Regions from separate parts of the Janthinobacterium sp. SUN206 genome, predicted to be linked through region 3. Evidence: predicted binding sites of a transcription regulator. Region 3 holds the regulator's gene; each other region holds the start of a gene.
The links. The regulator FNR, encoded in region 3, switches genes on or off when oxygen is low (the NO sensors DNR and NnrR bind a similar motif). The targets are predictions, from matches to a motif close to TTGATNNNNATCAA.

Region 1 (4,748 bases), on a different contig from region 3:
ATGACTTCTTTATCGCCCTTCATGGGATTTCCTTTGTTCTGTGTCGCGTTCGATGATGAAACCGGAGGCTGCTGGCGTTCACTGCCGGGTGGCGCTGGCTGCCTGGTGGCGCGCAGGTTGCCGGTTTCGCTATGCCCGCATGATAGCGCAAAATATGGGCGATTTCGGGCGGTAAACGGCATTTTTCCGTCTTTTTAACGTAAATATCGTGCGAATAAAACCCATTCTCAAATGGATTGCCACATTTTTCCGTTTTTTATTTGCCAAGGAAAATGATGGCCATTCTCATTCGCGTTCCTGGCGCTTTTTTGCTGCTGCTGGCGCGCCTGCATGGCCGCGCTGAAAAGGCGGGAAATGTTGCTCCGTTCTTGCTTTTGTGTCTTCTTGGCCGCTGCCGGCGATGCGATAATCAGGCAGCGATATTTACTGAAAAAGGATAGCAAGATGATGCTGCATATACCCGGCGTGCTGACGCCGGAACAGGTCACGCAGTTTCGCCAGCGCCTGGCGCAGACGGACTGGGTCGACGGGCGCGCCAGCGTCGGGGCGCAAGGCGCGCAAGTCAAGCGCAACCGCCAGCTGGCGGAAGGTTCGCCGCTGGCGCTGGAACTGGGCGAGATCGTCAGCCGCGCGCTGATGGCCAATCCCCTGTTCTTTTCCGCCGTGCTGCCGCTGCGCATCCTGCCGCCGTTCTTCAACAGCTATGCGGGCGGCGAGCACTATGGCCTGCATATCGACGGCGCCATCCGCACGCCGAAAAACGGCATGCAATCGATGCGCGCCGACGTCTCGTCGACCGTGTTTTTGAGCGAGCCGGACGAGTATGAAGGCGGCGAGCTGGTGGTGGTCGACGCGTATGGCACGCATGAAGTGAAATTGCCGGCCGGCGACGTGATCGTGTATCCGTCGAGCAGCGTGCATCAGGTGCTGCCCGTCACCAGCGGCGAGCGCATCTGCTCCTTCCTGTGGACGCAAAGCATGGTGCGCGAGGATTGGAAGCGCAGCATGCTGTTTGAGCTCGATCAAAACATCCAGAGCGTGCGCGGAGAACACGGCGATTCGCCGGCGACGGTGGGCTTGACGGGGCATTATCACAACCTGCTCAGGATGTGGGCGGAGATGTAGCGCGCAAAAAAAAGTCTGCCTGGCCCGGGGATGTAGGCTGGCAGACTGAAACAAGCAGTTGCTTGACTGGTACAGAAAACAGGGCGCAAAAAAGCAAGCAGGGCACAGGGTGCGGTGCTTGCGGGCTGGCAGCGGCGCAAGGGCCGCCGGAAGGCTAGCTCAGTTGGAAGGTCAGCGGTACTAACACGTACACGGGAACAGGCTTGCCGTTTTCGATCATCGGCTTGAACAGCGCGCGCTGGGCGGCCTGGCGGCCCGCTTCGTCGAGGTTGCCGTAGCCGGTCGATTTATGGATCAGGATTTGCTCGGGCAAGCCCTTTTCATTGATCAGGATGCGCAACACCACGGTGCCGCTTTCGCCCAGGCGGCGCGACAGATTCGGGTAGATCAGTTGCGGCGCCTTGATGTATTCGACGCTGCTGACGGTGCGCGGCGTCGACGGCGCCGGAGGCGTCGGCGACGGTGTCGATGGCGCTGTCGGTGCGGCGGTGGCAACCGGTGCCGCTTCGGCGCGCGTCGGCTGCGGCGGCGTGATCGTCGGTTCGCTCGGCGCCACGGCGATCAGCGGCAGCGGCGGGATCACGGCGCGCGGCACGGGGGCGCTCAATTCCACGGTTTTCGGTACAGACGGCGCCGGCGGCTTGGGCGGCGCCGGCGGGGCGATGATGCTGATGGTGGTGATGGTCGGCATGGCCGCCGTGACCACACGGCTCAGCAGGCCGCTCTGGATGGCGTAAAAGCCGGCGATGTGCAGGACGACGATGGCCATCAGCGGCGCGAATTTGTTGCGCTTCTTGTCGAAGTCGGCAAATTGCTGCACGGCCTGCACCGTTACGGGCGGGGGCATCATCGTCATGGCGTTCATCGCTTTCTTTAGTTTGTCAGTACAGCTCGCATCAATACGGTTTCTTGCAGCGCCACGGTGGCGTTCAGGTGATCGTTCAGCACTTCCCGCGCGCAGGTGTGGCATTTGCCGCAGCAGGTGGCCACGCCCAAGTCGCGGCGCAGTTCGGCCATGCTGGACAGGCCAAGATCGACGGCTTGACGGATTTCACGATCAGATATGTTGTTGCAGACACATACAATCATTGATACACCTTCTGGCTGGAGGATGAACAGACACTAGTGCTGGAAAGCATTGTTGCTAGTGTTTTAATGAGAATCATTATCATTACGTTTCATTGTCGCGCAAAGCGGGGGACAATGCAAGTGATTTTGATCAAGTGTGCGGCAGTTGGCGGCTTGGCGCCGCAGCTTCACAGGCCATGTTTCCGAATGACGCAGCCCTTGATGGGGGCGGCTCTCCGGGCTAAATAAAAACTATTCGCATTCATGTTTATAATGCTGGTATTGTCTCGGACGGTCGCCGTCTGGACAGATTGAATGGCCGCTTGTCGGTAATGCGCAACAGTTGCGTTTTACCTCACAAACCTGGAACCGGTGCGAGGCGCCTTGCGCCGTCGCCGGTATCAGGTGTTCTTAATTTGAACGGAATTTGCTCATGACTCTAGTTCCACCCATGATGACACTCGATGCGCTGGCAGTCGGCCAGAGCGGCACGGTGTTGCATATCACGCCCCACACGGCAGGACAGACGGAGGACGGCGTCGACCTGGCCCGCCGCTTGATGGAGCTGGGGTTCGTTCCCGGCGAACGAATCCGCATGCTCAAGCGCGGCATTCCCGGCGGCGATCCGCTGGCCATCAAGGTCGGCAATGCCACGTTCGCACTGCGCCGCTTCGAAGCGGCGCTGATTACGATTCAACCGCTGCTTCAACCGGAATGACCATGGGTGCTGTCGAAACTATCGTGGATGCAGGCGTGCACAAGCCGCCGCATCAGCCACAAATTGCCTTGCTGGGCAATCCGAACTGCGGCAAGACCGCCCTGTTCAACCGTTTGACGGGCGCGCGCCAGAAAGTGGCGAACTACGCCGGCGTGACCATCGAGCGCAAGGAAGGCCATTTCACCTCGCCAGCCGGCAAGCCCGTGCGCCTGCTCGACCTGCCGGGCGCCTACAGCCTGTCGGCCACCACGCCCGATGAAGCCATCACGCGCGACGTGGTGGGCGGCTTGCGCCGCGGCGACCCGCGTCCGGACGCCATCATCTGCGTTGTCGACGCCACCAACCTGCGCCTGAATCTGCGCCTGGTGCTGGAAGTCAAGCGCCTGGGCCTGCCCATGTTGCTGGCCCTGAACATGACGGACGTGGCGCGCAAGCGCGGCATGCTGATCGACACGGTGAAACTGTCGCAGGAACTGGGCATGCCCGTGGTGGAAACCGTGGCGGTGCAGCACGATGGCGAAAAAGCCTTGCTGAACGCCATCGACGCCATGCTGCCGCTGCCGGCCGTGGAAGCGAAACCGCTGGCGGCCATCGATGCTGTCACCGTCGAAGAAACCCAGCGCGAAGTGCGCCGCATCCTGTCCGCCGTCAGCAATGACACGAGCGACAAGGGCAACCTGACGGAAAAGATCGACGACGTGGTGCTGCACCCCGTGTTCGGCCCCATCATCCTGGCCGTGCTGATGTTCCTGATCTTCCAGGCCGTGTTTGCCTGGGCCGCCACGCCGATGGAAATGATCACCGATGGCGTGGGCCACCTGGGCGCCGTGCTGACGGCGAACATGCCAGACGGTCACCTGAAAAGCCTGCTGGTGGAAGGCATCATCGGCGGCGTCGGCAGCGTGCTGGTGTTCCTGCCGCAGATCCTGATCCTGTTCTTCTTCATCCTGAGCCTGGAAGACTGCGGCTACCTGCCGCGCGCCGCCTTCCTGCTGGATCGCCTGATGGGCGGCGTGGGCCTGTCCGGCCGCGCCTTCATCCCGCTGCTGTCGAGCTTTGCCTGCGCCATTCCCGGCGTGATGGCGGCGCGCACCATCCAGAATCCGCGCGATCGCCTGGTGACCATCATGATCGCGCCGCTGATGACGTGTTCGGCGCGCCTGCCCGTGTATGCGCTGATCATCGCCGCCTTTATCCCGGAACGCCAGGTATGGGGCTATCTGAGCCTGCAAGGCCTGGTGCTGTTCGTGCTGTACTTCGCCGGCATCATCTCGGCCATGGCCGTGGCCTGGGTCATGAAGCGCGGCATGGGCGTGCGCGGCAACCAGCCGCTGATGCTGGAATTGCCCGCCTATCACTGGCCGCACCTGCGCAACCTGGCCGTCAGCCTGTGGGAGCGCGCGAAGATCTTCCTCACGCGCGTCGGTACCATCATCCTGAGCCTGATGATCATCCTGTGGTTCCTCAGCACCTTCCCCGGCGCGCCGGATAACGCCATCCACCCGCCGATCTACTACAGCCTGGCCGGCATCCTGGGCCGCGGCCTGGAAGTGATCTTCGCGCCCATCGGCTTCAATTGGCAGATCTGCATCGCGCTGGTGCCGGGCATGGCGGCGCGCGAAGTGGCCGTCGGCGCCCTGGGTACCGTGTATGCGCTGTCGCAAACGGGCGACGCGCTGGCCACCACGCTGGAGCCGCTGATCGCCCATTCGTGGTCGCTGGCGACCGCGCTGTCCTTGCTGGCCTGGTATGTGTTCGCGCCGCAGTGCCTGTCGACGCTCTCCGTGGTCAAGCGCGAGACGGGCGGCTGGCGCTATCCGCTGCTGATGGCCGGCTA
Region 2 (4,748 bases), on a different contig from region 3:
TCGTCAACATGGTATACGTCAAGGGCCTCAAGGAAGCGGCCATCAGCGCCCCGAGCGGCATCACCTACGCGATTCCGGGCAGCTACATGCAGACGCTCTTGCTGAAAAACAAATGAGTGATCAGTTGCGCCCCTGCCTCAGCCGGTCCGTAATGCCAGGCTCATCCCATGTCGGAAAAAAAAAGGGGTAAAACGACCGTTCACCCCCATGCTGTTCCATCAGGCCACCGTATTTACGGATCTGGGCCCCCATGTAATCGAGGTCCAGCCGTAGCAGCACGGCCGGCGCCCCCACGCGCGTGCACTCGCGCTCGCCGCCAAAGTCCTGGAAACCCAGCATGCGCTTGTAAAACACCACGTGGCGCGGGTTGACTTCGATCACGTAATCCGTAAAGCCGTGAATATTGTGGGCATAGATATAAGAGATATGAATCAGCGCCGCGAACACGCGCTTGCTCACCCCCTTGTCGATGGCCAGGCGCGACGGTTCGCACAGGCGCCGGCCTTCCTCGCGCAGGATGTCGAGCTTGTCGCGGAAGTTTTCATCGGCCGGCAAGCCGGTCTCGTCATTGTCGAGGCACAGGGTCATGGTGCCGACCGTGGTGCCGGCCGTTTCCGCAAACAGCGTGATTTTATTCAGGGCATGCGCGATGCCGGGGTCGACGGCATAGCCGCGCCAGCCGTACATCTTGCGGATCAGCAAACTGGCCGCCTCGCGCCGGCCGCGCGAATTGGCCATGCGGATATGAAAGCGCTGCAGGTCGAGCTCATGCTCCATGGCAGGGTCGATCTGCCCCTCGCCCACCACCAGGTCATTGAAAGTACCGGGCGTGTCGAAGGAAATAATGGGTTCATCTTCAAAGCTCATCTTGTCCTCACGTTCATCGGCAGCCGTCGAGACGGACTGAAGCCAATGCCTTGTGACAAGAGAAAAACTGGAGAAGTTCCCGCGCCAGGCAAAAAAAACAGAAGAAATATGCTATTTAATAGCAAAATTGCATGCTGAAATTTGCCTGCAAGTACAAAATGACAAATATAAGTGCTGTTTTGATATTGCCGAGTCCGCTATTAAAAGAAGCTCTCCGGTATCAGCAGCACGTCGCCCGGGCGCATCATCACGTTGGCGGAAATATCGCCACGCTTCAGGAGGTCGTCGAGGCGCACGCCCAGCTGCTGCTGGTTGCCTTCGCGCATGCGGATGATGCTGGCCTTGTTGCCGGCCGCAAAATCGGTGATGCCGCCCACGGCGATGAGCACGTCCATCAGCGACATGCCCAGCCGGTACGGCAGCGCCTGCGGCTTGGCCGCCTCGCCGATGACGCGGATCTGCTCGCCATACGGGCCCGAGAAATTGGTGACGATGACCGTCACGACGGGCTGCTGGATGAACTTGCCCAACGCTTGCTCGATGTCGCGCGCCAGCTGGGTCGAGGTCTTGCCGCTGGCGGGCAAATCCTCGACCAGCGGCGTGGTGATCTTGCCGTCCGGCCGCACGGCCACCGTCAGCGACACTTCCGGATTGCGCCAGACGATGATGTTGACGGAGTCTCCCGGTCCGATCAGGTAGTCGTGCATGGGCGCGCTGTCGTCGGAGGGCGCCAGCGGATGGGACGTGCGGCAGGCGCCCAGCAAGCCGGCGGCCAAGGCCAGGCCCAGCGTGTTGCAGACAAATGCACGGCGAAACGGATTCATGCGGAGCCTCTTCGAGTCGATGGCGCGTCCATGGCCGGCCCCGCAGAACCAGCCTGGGCCGCGAACTTCCTATGATTATTAAAACCCGGCAAGTCAACCTTGAGGCGTATCAAGAAGCAATCATCTTGGGAAATTTTGCCTCCCAGCCGCCCTATACTTTGCTTACTCAACAGGCAAGCATTTCTTGCAGGACGCCGTCGCCAGCCCATCGACCGTGCAGCACCGTCACCTGAAGGAAGCGACATGGAAGAATTGATACAGCAATTGCTTTCCAGTCTGAAAGGCATCTGGAAGTACCGCTGGCATGCGGTGCTGGTGGCGTGGCTGGTGGCCGTCGTCGGCTTCATCAAGGTGATCACCCTGCCCGACGACTTCCAGACGTCGGCGCGCGTGTTTGTCGATACGCAAACCATCCTCAAGCCGCTGATGGCCGGCATGACCAGCGTGCCGAACACGGAACAGCAGGTGGCCATCATGAGCCGCACCCTGCTCAGCCGTCCGAACGTGGAGCGCGTCATGCGCATGGTCGACCTCGACCTCGATTCGAAGACCGTGCGCGAACACGAGGCCCAGCTCGACGACCTGATGAGCCGCATCAAGATCACGGGCACCAACGCGTATGACATCTACACGATCAGCTACAGCGGGCGCGACCCGAAGCTGGTGCGCGACGTGGTGCAAAGCCTGCTCACCATCTTTGTCGAAGGCAGTTTCCAGGGAAAAAAAGGCGATTCGCAAAAGGCGGTGCAATTCATCGACGAGCAGATCAAGAATTACGAGGACAAGCTGAGCGCGGCGGAAAACCTCGTGAAGGAATTCAAGATCCGCAACAACCTGCTGCTGCCGCGCCAGGGCATCGACTATGGCAGCCAGCTGCTGATGTCGTCCGATAGCCTGAACAATGCCAAGCTGGAACTGGTCGAGGCGGAACAGGCCCGCAAGGCCATCCAGAGCCAGATCGAGGGCGACGAGCCCGTGCTCGACCTGGAACCGAACGCTTCGGCCATCGCGAATCCCGAACTCGACGAGCGCATCGCCACGCTCAACAAGAACCTCGACAGCCTGCGCATGCAATTTACGGAACTGCACCCCGACATCATTTCCTCGAAGCGCCTCATTGCCCAGCTGGAAGAACGCAAGATCGAGGAAAGCAAGCTGAAGACGGCGGCCGGCGACCCCGGCAAGAACTACAGTCCCATGCTGCAGCAGCTGAAGGTGGCGCTGACGGATGCGGACGCCAAGGTGGCCGCCATCCGCGCCCGCGTGCAGGAATACAACGCGCGCAATGAACGCCTGCTGGCGCAGAGCAATGCCGTGCCCGAGGTGGAATCGCAGCTGGCGCAGCTGAACCGCGATTACATCATCAACAAGGAAAACTATGAAAAGCTGATCGGCCGGCGCGAAGCGGCCAAGCTGTCGGGCGAACTCAGCTCCACCACGGAAATGATGGCCTTCAAGATCATCGACCCGCCCACGGTGCAATATGCGCCCGTCGGCCCGAACCGCCCGCTGCTGTTCAGCGCGGCGCTGGGCGCGGCCCTGGTGGCCGGCGTCGCCACGGCCTTGCTCATCAGCCAGGTGCGTCCCACCTTCCTCAGCCCCGCCGAACTGCGCGACGCCACGGGCTTGAACGTGCTGGGCACGGTATCGATGAACTGGACGGCGCTGCAGCAAGTGCGCCGCCGCCGCGCACGCTACGGCTTTGGCGCCTGCCTGGGCAGCCTGTTCGTGCTGTACGGCGGGGTCATGACGGCCGCGCTGCTGAAATTCTAGATCCCGGGGAGCGACGATGAGCAGCAAGGACAGCGGCAAGCAGGAACCCACCATCCTGGGCGTGGCCGAGGCCGGCGTGCCGTATGGCGTGGAGGGCGCGGCGGGTGCGGATGGCGCGGACGCGGCCCGGTCGCCCCAGTACCGCCCCCTGAACCTGGCCCGGCTGGCGGAGCAAGGCATGCTCACGCAGGAAGGCGGACGCAGCTCGGTGGCCGAGGATTTCCGCATCATCAAGCGCCCGCTGCTGCGCCAGGCGCGCGCCAGCGGCGCCGAGGCCATCCGCCACGGCAACCTGATCGTCGTCACCAGCGCCATGCCCGGCGAAGGCAAGACCTACTGCGCCGTCAACCTGGCCATGAGCATCGCCATGGAAATGGATATCACGGTGCTGCTGGTCGATGCCGACGTGGCGCGCCCGTCCGTGCTGAAAGTGCTGGGCCTGCCGCCGGAGCCGGGCTTGATGGACGTGCTGCTCGACCCGCAACTGGCCATGGGCGACGTGATCCTGAAAACCAATGTGGCCAACCTGAGCATCCTGCCCGCCGGGCGCAGCAACAAGCATGCGACGGAATTGCTGGCCAGCCGGGCCATGAGCCGCCTGCTGGCGGAAATTGCCAGCCGCTACAGCGACCGCGTCGTCATCTTCGATTCGCCGCCCCTCTTGATCACCAGCGAGGCGCACGCGCTGGTCGGGCAGATGGGGCAAGTGGTGATGGTGGTCGAGGCGGAAACGACGACGCAGCACGCCGTCAAGGAAGCGCTGCGGCAGATCGAGTCGTGCGAACACATTCATTTGATCTACAACAAGACCAAATCGTTCCCCGGCAACGACTACTACGGCTATGGCTATTACGACTAGCGGCCGGGTTCCGCTGCCGCTGCTGCCGTTCCTGTCGCTGCTGCTGCCCCTGCCGGCCGGCGCCGTCGACTGGCTGGTGAAACCGTCGCTGCGCCTGCGCGAAAGCTATACGGACAATGCCTTGCGCGCGCCGTCCGGCCAGGCGCAATCGGACTTCATCACGGAAATCGCGCCCGCCATCGCCCTCATCGGGACGGGTCCCCGCCTGCGCGTGCACCTCGATTACAGCTGGCGCAAATACCTGTCGGGGCAGCGCGCCGATACGGATACCCACGAACTGCGCGCCTCGGCCGACGCCGAGCTGGTGCAGGACTGGTTCTTCGTCGATGCGGACGCCAGCGTGAGCCGGCGCAACATCTCGCCATTCGGCCCGCAACTGATCGACGGCCTGCCCGACACGGACAATGCCAGCACCGTGCGCACGA
Region 3 (4,748 bases):
CCATGTTCGACCAGGACACCCTGATCATCACCTACGATGCCAAGCGCGGCGAACCACGTGGCGCCATGAGCAAGAAGGCCGGCAACAACGACAAGCTGGGCGATTGCATCGACTGTACCCTGTGCGTGCAGGTGTGTCCGACCGGCATCGATATCCGTAACGGCCTGCAGTATGAATGCATCGGTTGCGCCGCTTGCGTCGATGCCTGCAACAGCGTGATGGACAAGGTCGACCGGCCACGGGGACTGGTACGCTACAGTACCGACCATGCGATGGAAAACAACTTCAATTCGAAGCAGATACGCCAGCGCGCCATGCGCCCGCGCGTCTTGATCTACACTTCCATCCTGGCCCTGATCATCATCGCCGTGTGTACTTCGCTGGCCCTGCGCACGCCCCTGAAAATGGACGTGATCCGCGACCGCGGTTCCATGGGACGCGAAGTGGAAGACGGCATGATCGAAAACGTCTACCGCCTGCAGATCATGAACACGTCGGAGCAAAGCCAGCATTTCAAAATCAGCGCTTCCGGCTTGCCGGGCCTGACCTTGCTGACGCGCGAAGAAGTGACCTTGCAGCCGACGGAAACGCTGGGTTGGCCCATCCGCCTGCGCGTGCCGCACGGCGTGGGAGAGAAGGGCTCGAACAAGATTGCGATCGAATTGCAATCGCTGGACGACCCATCGCTGCATGTGCGTGAAAGCGCGGTATTCATCGTGCCACGTTAACAAGGAAAGGCGGACGGGGACCGGGTGCCCTCGCCGCCGCCACGAAGTTGCAGGAAGGCCGGTCCCCATGCGGGGACTGGCTGATTAAACAGGAGAAATATCATGTCCGACAGTCTGAAACTGCAAGCACCCGTTGCACCGTGGTACAAGCATCGCTGGCCATGGCTGCTGATGATCGGCCCCGGCCTGTCCGTGGTCGTCGGCAGCTTCATGGGCTATATCGCGTTTACGCAGCCCGATGCGCTGGTGGTGGGCGATTATTACAAGCAGGGCAAGGCGATCAACCAGGATTTGAAGCGCGACACGATCGCCAGCGACCTGGCGATGGATACGCGCCTGTCGTATGACGTGGCGCAAGCACGCCTGACCGGTTCCGTGCACAGCTTCGGCAAGGCCTATCAGGCGCCTTTGCAGCTGCACCTGGCGCATGCGACCCTGCCGGAAAAGGATATCAAGGTGCTGGTGCAGCCCGACGCAGCCGGCAATTTTTCCGTAGCGCTGCCGATGCTCGAGCGCAGCCGCTGGCAAGTGCTGGTGGAAAACGACAAACGCGAGTGGCGCCTGTCCGGCATCTGGACCTGGCCCCTGCAGCGCAGCATCGCGCTGCATGCGGATGAAGAGCTATAACGTACAGCGCCGGGAAAACCGTAGCGAGCGGCAGTGATTTGTGGTTGAGAAGCGCAGCTGTGCTATAGCACAGCGAGCATCGCAAGCCGCAAAGCGCGACGCGCAGCAGGTTTTGACGGTGCTGTTACTTGCAGACGTCCGTGCCGGCCGTAATGGCTTTCAGCTTGGCCGGCTGCAGGATTTCAATTTCCCGGTTGGAGACGCGCAGCCAGCCTTCCTTCTTGAACTTCGACAGCAGGCGGCTGACGCTCTCGATGGTCAGGCCCAGGTAGTTGCCGATTTCCTCGCGCGACATGCGCAGCTGGAAATTGCTGCCCGAATAGCCGCGCGCTTCATAGCGCGACGCCAGGTTGACGATGAAGGCGGCAAAGCGCTGCGTCGCCTGCATATTGCCCAGCAACAGCATGACGCTTTGCTCGCGCGTGATTTCCTGGCTCATCATGCGGTGGAAATGGCGCAGCAGGGTCGGCATATTGCCCAGCAATTGTTCCAGGCTGGAAAACGGGATTTCACACACTTCGCTGTCTTCCAGCGCCACCGCATTACAGTGGTGGCGGTCGGCGCTGATAGCGTCCATGCCCAGCAGTTCACCCGCCATCTGGAAGCCCGTCACCTGCTCTTCGCCGCCCGGATTGATCTGGTACGTCTTGAAATGCCCCAGGCGGATCGCATACAGGTTCTGGAACGAGTCGCCGATGCGGAACAGCGAGGCGCCGCGCACGATCTTGCGGCGGCGGCCGATGATCTGGTCCAGCCTGTCCATGTCGCCCACATCGAGGCCCATCGGCAGGCACAATTGATGCATGCTGCAGGTCGAGCATCGCGCACGCAACGCCTCCACGTTCACGGTGGGCAAGGTTGGAGTGAGTAGCGCTTCAGTCATGTCGGTACCTTTTAGAAAATGCAACAACAAGTTTACTGCATACAGCCGCATACAGGGTTGCCGTATGCCAATTTCACCGTAAATTCGGCGAATAAACGACGTCCAGCCTTTAATTATATGGCAACATCGTCAAAAGCCCATCCGGGACGGGCAATTTGCGCGGCACCGCTTGCCAAGCTGGGGCATTGATAGGAAAATTCCTGACAGCATTATCTGCCGCCTGTGCCGCCCGGTACTGAAAAGGAAATCATGAAGCCTCTCGGCATTAAAGCAAAAGTCGCGCTGGCCACCAGCCTGACCTCGATCGCCATGATCGCGCTGGTCACCATGATCCAGGTGCAGCACATGCGCGACGACTTCACCCGAGTACTGCTGAGCCAGCAATCGTCCCTGATCACCCGCACCGCCGCCGAACTCGACGACAAGCTGGGCATGCTGCTGCAGATCGTCACCCTGACGGCCAGGCAGCAGCCGCCGGAATTGATCGCCCGGCCCGCCCAATTGCGCGAATACTATTCGCGCCGCTCGATGCTGGTGCTGTTCGATGACGTGCTGGTGCTCGACGCGCATGGCGCCGTCGTGGCCGACATGCCGGAAGTAGCGGGGCGCGCCGGCATCAACGTCGCCGAGCGCGAGTATTTCCAGACCGTCCTGCGCACGCGCCAGCCCATGATCACCGAACCGATGCTGGGCAAGTCGAGCGGCATGCCCATCGTGCAGATGGTGGCGCCCGTGCTGGCCGCCGATGGCCAGGTGGCCGGCGTGGTGATCGGCGTGCTGCGCCTGTACAAGGACAACCTGCTGGGTCGCCTGCGCTCGGAAAAGATCGGCAAGAGCGGCTATTACTTCATCCTCACGCGCGGCGCCGTGCCGCGCTACGTGCTGCATCCCGATACCAGCCGGCTGCTGCAACCGCGCCAGCCGAACGCCAACCTGACGACGACCCGGCTGCTGCAGGAAGATGGCGAAGGCAGCATGGTCAGCACCAACAGCCGCGGCATCACGGCCGTCAACAGCTTCAAGCGCCTGAAATCCGTGAACTGGCTGCTGGCCGCCTCGCTCCCCGTCGAGGATGCCTTCGAACCGTTCGATGGCGTGCTGTACCGATTGGTGCTGTGGAGCATCCTCGCCTCGCTGCTGGCCGCCTTTGTTCTGGGCTGGGTCACCGTGCGCCTGCTGTCGCCGCTGGTGCGCCTGCGCGACACCCTGCAAGCCCTGCGCACCAGCGGCAGCCGCTTCACGCCCGTGCCGGTGCAGCAGCGCGACGAGATCGGCGAACTGACGGAAGCGTTCAACGGCCTGATGAGCGAACGCGACCGCCTGCAGCAGGAGCTCGAATCGCGCGCGGCGGAGCTGGAACAGGAACGCGACCGGGCCGAGGCGGCCAACCGCGCGAAGAGCGATTTCGTGGCCAACATGAGCCATGAAATCCGCACGCCCCTCAATGCCGTGCTGGGCATGGTGTATTTGCTAGGCAATACCAGGCTCGACACGGAACAGCGCAAGTATCTGACCATGGTCAGAGTGGCGGGCCAGTCGCTGCTGGGCATCCTCAACGACGTGCTCGACTATTCGAAGATCGAGGCACGGCGCATGGAATTGTCGCCCGTCGAATTCGACCTCGACGAAGTCATGAATACCCTGGCCACGACGATGACGATGAATGCGGGCGAAAAGGAGCTGGAACTGGCCATCGCCGTCGAGCCCGACGTGCCGCGGCGCCTCGTGGGCGACGCCCAGCGCCTGCAGCAAATCCTCGTCAACCTGGCCGGCAACGCCATCAAGTTCACGGAGAGCGGCGAAGTGGTGGTGGCCGTCAGCCTGGCCGAGAGCGAGAGCGGCCGCGCCTGGCTGCGCTTCGAGGTGCGCGACACGGGCATCGGCATGACGGAACTGCAGCAACAGCAGCTGTTTGCCGCGTTTTCCCAGGGCGACCAGAGCATCACGCGGCGCTTCGGCGGCACGGGCCTGGGCCTGGCCATCAGCAAGCAGCTGATCCACATGATGGGCGGCGACATCGCCGTCGCCAGCAGCGAAGGCAAGGGCAGCCGCTTCTGGTTCAGCGTGCCCTTCGAAATGCTGGCGCAACCGGCCGAAACGCGGCGCACGCCGGCGCTGGGCCAGCTGCGCCTGCTGGTGGCCGACGACAACCGCACCACGCGCGAACTGATCGTCAAGCTGATCGAGGCGTGGGGCTGGCTGGCCGACGAAGTGGACTCCGGCTTTGCCGCCATCGAGCTGTACCGCGAACGCCTGGCGCAGCAGCAACCGTATGACGTGGTGCTGGCCGACTGGCACATGCCCGTCATGGATGGCCTGGCCACGGCCAAGGCCATCCGCCAGGCGGCCAGCGGCCAGCGCCAGCCCATCGTGGTGATGGTCAACGCGTTCGCCCGCAACCACCTGGAAGAAATCTCCAGCGCGGCCGAGGCCGACGTCGTGCTGATGAAGCCGATCACGGGATCGAGCCTGTTCGACGCCCTGCACCAGGCGCTGATCGCGAAGGACGA
Region 4 (4,748 bases), on a different contig from region 3:
GGCGCTCCTGCACCGTGCCTTCGCGCCAGGCCAGGGTTTGCGCCTCCGCCTTGCCGCCCGCCTTCAGGGTGCCGGCAAATTCGATCATGCGCTCGGTCGAGTCTTCGCGGCGGTTCAGCACCACGTCTTCCACGCGCTCGCGCAATTCCGGGTCCAGGTTGTCGTACACGCCCACCATGCCGGCGTTGACGATGCCCATGGTCATGCCGGCCTTGATGGCGTGGTACAGGAAGACGGTATGGATGGCTTCGCGGGCTGGATCGTTGCCGCGGAAACTGAAGGACACGTTCGACACGCCGCCCGAAATCTTCGCGTACGGCAGGTTTTCCTTGATCCAGCGCGTGGCGTTGATGAAGTCGACGGCGTAATTATTGTGCTCTTCGATGCCGGTGGCGACGGCAAAGATGTTCGGATCGAAAATGATGTCTTCCGGCGGGAAGTCCAGCGCATCGATCAATAAATGGTATGCGCGCGCGCAAATTTCGATCTTGCGCTCGAAGGTGTCGGCCTGGCCCTTCTCATCGAAGGCCATGACGATGACGGCCGCGCCGTAGCGGCGGCACAGCTTTGCCTGGCGCAGGAATTCCTCTTCGCCTTCCTTCATGGAAATCGAGTTGACGATGGCCTTGCCCTGCACGCATTTCAGGCCCGCTTCGATGACCGACCATTTCGACGAGTCGACCATGATGGGCACGCGCGAAATGTCGGGTTCCGAGGCGATCAGGTTCAGGAAGCGCGTCATGGCGGCCAGCGAGTCGAGCATCGCTTCATCCATATTGATATCGATCACTTGCGCGCCGTTTTCCACTTGCTGGCGGGCCACGGATAGCGCCTCGTCATATTGCTCGTTGAGAATCATGCGCGCGAACGCCTTCGAGCCCGTGACGTTGGTGCGCTCGCCCACGTTGACGAACAGCGACTCGTCATTGACGACGAACGGTTCCAGGCCCGCCAGGCGCAGGTCGTGCGATGGGGCCGGCACGGTGCGCGGGGTGTTTTTTGACAGCAACTCGCCGATGGCGGCGATGTGCTCGGGCGTGGTGCCGCAGCAGCCGCCCGCCATGTTCAGGAAGCCCGCGTCGGCAAATTCGCGCAGCAGGGCGGACGTGTCGGCTGGCAACTCGTCGAAACCCGTGTCGCTCATGGGGTTGGGCAAGCCCGCGTTCGGGTAGATGCACACGAAGGTGTCTGCGATCTTGGCCAGCTCTTCCGCGTACGGGCGCATCAGGGCGGCGCCCAGCGCGCAGTTCAGGCCGATGGTCAGCGGTTTCGCGTGGCGCACGGAATTCCAGAAGGCGGGCACGGTCTGGCCCGACAAGATGCGGCCCGATGCGTCCGTGACGGTGCCGGAAATCATCAGCGGCAGGCGCACGACATCCGGGTTTTGCTCGTAGAACAGGTCGATGGCGAACAGGGCCGCCTTGCAGTTCAAGGTATCGAAGATGGTTTCCACCAGCAACACGTCGGCGCCGCCTTCCACCAGGCCCTGCGTCTGCTGCAGGTAGGCGGCCACCAGTTGGTCGAAGGTAACGTTGCGCGCGGCAGGGTCGTTCACGTCGGGCGAGATCGACGCCGTCTTCGGCGTGGGCCCGAGGGCGCCGGCGACGAAGCGCGGCTTGTCCGGCGTGGAATATTTATCGCAGGCGGCGCGCGCCAGCTTGGCCGCCTGGACGTTCATTTCATAGGCCAGGTGGGCCATGTGGTAATCGTCTTGCGCGATCGTCGTGGCGCCGAAGGTATTCGTTTCGATCAGGTCGGCGCCGGCCGCCAGGTAGCGCTCGTGGATTTCCTGGATGATGTGCGGCTGCGTCAGGGTCAGCAACTCATTATTGCCCTTGACGAACAGTTCGCGCGCGCCACTGTCGGCCGGCGCGGCGAAATCGATGAAGCGGCCGGCGGGGCCGCCGCGGTACGCTTCTTCGTCGAGCTTGTATTGCTGGATGATCGTGCCCATGGCGCCGTCGAGAATCATGATCCGCTGCGCCAGAATGGCGCGCAAGGTGGCTTCGGTCGGGGACATGGCGGGGATCACGGTATCGTTCATTTCATGCTTTCAATAGGCAAACGGGCGGCGGCGCGGCGACAAGACGTTACGAGGCGGATGCGGGTCAGCAGGATCAGCTGACGGAGAGTTGCCGGCCGGGTAGGGCAGGCAGAAGGTGGCAATCGCCTGATTTCACCGGGTCTAAAATTATACGGCATCAGGCTGCTTTGGTTTTAAGCAAAAGCGGCCGTTCGCCCCACGGCAGGCCTTCTTGCAACACATCGCCTGCCGCCACGCCTGCTTCTGAAAATTACATTCCTGAAAATCTTACTCAAAACGTTAATTCTTCCAGCAAAGTTGGCAGAACAATATGGCGTCTAGGCTGTGGAAAAATTTCCACATTATTTGCGCCGCATCAGCATATTTTTAATGAGTTGAATGGCAATAGCTGCAAAGGAAAGTAATTTTGATTTTAGCCAATACAGAGTGAGGGGAATAATGCTCAGAGTAAAGTTTGCCAAGCAGATATTTTAATTATTATCAAAACCAATTGAATCAAAAGCATTAATAGTTGTCTTTGGGAATCGAACTAAACCATAATATTGGTTCTTCGAAATTAAATTCTCACCAAAAGTCACCAATATGTCACATTTATCTCGTGTCCTCCCCGGCATCGCGCTGCATCAACATGGTTGCCAGCCATGAAAAACCATCTGCTTGTCGCATTGTTTGTCATGCTGGGCCTGTCCGCCTGCGGCGGTGGTGGCGGTGGGGGCGGCGACACGGTGGTGGCGACCACGTCGGGCACGCCCGTGCTGCTGCCTGCCGTGACGGCCGTTTCGGCGGCGAATGTCGCCGTCGGTGGCAGCCTGGTGCTTACAGGCACGAATCTGAGCCGCGTGACGGCTTTCCAGGTTGGCGGCGTGACCGTTGCCACCAGCGCCGCCAGCGATACCAGCATCACCCTGACCATGCCGGGCGTGCCCGTATCGGGCGCCTTGAGCCTCGTCAGCGCCAGCGGCACGGCGGCCACCAGCTATAACGTCAATGTGTACCTGCCATTGAGCGTGGGCAGCGTCGCACCGGCGACGGGCGGCGTCGGTTCCAGCGTGACGATCACGGGCGGCGGCATGGGCGCCGTGACGGCGGTGCAGTTTGGCAATGGCGCGGCGGCAACGCCGCAAAGCCAGACGGCCGGCAGCGTGACGGTGCTGGTGCCTGCGGGCGCGGCGACAGGCGCGCTGACGGTGCGCGGTCCCTACAACGATGTGCTCAGCGGCGACACGTACACGGTGCTGGCCAGCGTGACGGTGACGTCGATCACCTCGGCCGTCAATAACGGAAGCTTGTCCGTGACGGTGCAGGGCAGCAATCTCGACCAGGTCACTTCGGCGTCGGTGGGCAATACGCCGGCCGTCATCGTCAGTGCCAGTGCCAGTCAGCTGGTATTGTCTGCACCAGACTCGGCAACGGGCAACGTGATGCTGGCGGCGGCGTCGCGCATCGCCGTGAATGCGGGCACGGTGTCGGCCTTTACCCTGGGCAGCATTGATTTCGCGCAAGTACTGAATTTGAATGCCAGCAATACGGCCTTGCGCTTGACGCGCGGCAAGTCGGCCGCCGTGCGCGTGTCCGTGCTGGCCGGTCAGGCGGGCCAGTCCAGCCCGGCGGTCACCTTGAATGCGACCGCCGCCAATGGCAGCAACCTGGGCAGTATCGCGATGACGGGGCCGGCGCTCTTGCCGACGACGAAGAACGATGACAGTTTCAACGGCAATTTCAGTGCCGTCCTGCCTGCAGGCTGGATCTTGCCCGGCGTGCGCGTGCGCGTGACGGCCGTCGGCAATGACGGCGTGCAAGTGAGCCAGGAAGCGACGCCCGTGGTGGCCAGCCTGGCCAAAATTCGTCTGGTGCTCGTGCCCTTGAGCACCGATGATGGCGTGGCGCAACTGCCTGACGCTGAGGTGATCCGCGCCGCGCTGCTGCGCGTGTATCCGTATGCGACGGAAAATATCAGCATCACGACGCGCGCCGCACTGAGCATGCCGGGCAGCAGCACGGCCGACAGCTGGTGGAGCGATGCCCTGGGCAAGCTGGAAAACCGGCGCGCGCTGGAAGACAGCGGCGCCTACTATTATGGTTTCGTGCCGAAGATGTCCGTCACCAACGCCGCCGGCCTGGCCTACATCAACCAGCGCAGCAGCGGCAACGACTTTACGTCGGCCATCGGCCTCGATGCCCAGTCCAATAGCATCGCGGCGGTCGACCCATTCTCCAATCAATGGCCTCTGTGGCTGACTACGCTCGTGCATGAGCTGGGCCATAATCACTCGCTGCAGCACGTTCCCTGCGGCGGTCCGGCTGGCGCTGCTGTCGACTACCCATATGCGAATGGCAATCTGGGCCCGCAACCGCTGTACAACAGCAACTATGCAGGCAGCATCGGCCAGCTGAGCAAGGCAGTCTATGGCAACACGCCGATGAAGGACGTGATGAGCTATTGCAGCGGCGCCTGGTTCTCCGACTACAGCTATGCGCGGGTGCAGCAATTCCTGGAAAAACGCAGCACGCAGATTACGGGCAGCAATGTGCTGGCCGCCAGCATGGCCGTGGCCGAGAACGGCTACCTGACCATTTCCGGCCGCATTACGCCTGGCGGCGTGGCCCTGCGCCCGGCCGTTGCCTCGTCGGCGCGCATCGGCACCGCTGCCAGCGGCAGCGGCCATGCTTATACCTTGCGCGTGTTGACGGCGTCCGGACAGAC

Region 1: the regulator FNR is predicted to act here: its motif matches at 2,335-2,348, upstream of O3300_RS23030 (FeoA family protein).
Region 2: the regulator FNR is predicted to act here: its motif matches at 1,791-1,804, upstream of O3300_RS02425 (XrtA system polysaccharide chain length determinant).
Region 4: the regulator FNR is predicted to act here: its motif matches at 2,451-2,464, upstream of O3300_RS26265 (IPT/TIG domain-containing protein).

The regions. Positions count from the first base shown of each region.
Region 1 covers NZ_JAPWIB010000004.1:525,796-530,543, reverse strand. The annotation lists gene bfr (bacterioferritin) at 1-23, opposite strand, end outside; gene O3300_RS23050 (hypothetical protein) at 228-443, opposite strand; gene O3300_RS23045 (Fe2+-dependent dioxygenase) at 445-1,125, shown strand; gene O3300_RS23040 (energy transducer TonB) at 1,280-1,981, opposite strand; gene O3300_RS23035 (bacterioferritin-associated ferredoxin) at 1,999-2,214, opposite strand; gene O3300_RS23030 (FeoA family protein) at 2,627-2,911, shown strand; gene O3300_RS23025 (ferrous iron transporter B) at 2,914-4,748, shown strand, end outside.
Region 2 covers NZ_JAPWIB010000001.1:583,471-588,218, reverse strand. The annotation lists gene O3300_RS02440 (serine protease) at 1-116, shown strand, start outside; gene O3300_RS02435 (long-chain N-acyl amino acid synthase) at 121-867, opposite strand; gene O3300_RS02430 (XrtA/PEP-CTERM system exopolysaccharide export protein) at 1,068-1,691, opposite strand; gene O3300_RS02425 (XrtA system polysaccharide chain length determinant) at 1,935-3,464, shown strand; gene O3300_RS02420 (XrtA-associated tyrosine autokinase) at 3,481-4,323, shown strand; gene O3300_RS02415 (TIGR03016 family PEP-CTERM system-associated outer membrane protein) at 4,307-4,748, shown strand, end outside.
Region 3 covers NZ_JAPWIB010000003.1:68,218-72,965, forward strand. The annotation lists gene ccoG (cytochrome c oxidase accessory protein CcoG) at 1-728, shown strand, start outside; gene O3300_RS17260 (FixH family protein) at 831-1,355, shown strand; gene fnr (fumarate/nitrate reduction transcriptional regulator Fnr) at 1,480-2,238, opposite strand; gene O3300_RS17270 (response regulator) at 2,488-4,748, shown strand, end outside.
Region 4 covers NZ_JAPWIB010000006.1:57,956-62,703, forward strand. The annotation lists gene metH (methionine synthase) at 1-2,044, opposite strand, end outside; gene O3300_RS26265 (IPT/TIG domain-containing protein) at 2,686-4,748, shown strand, end outside.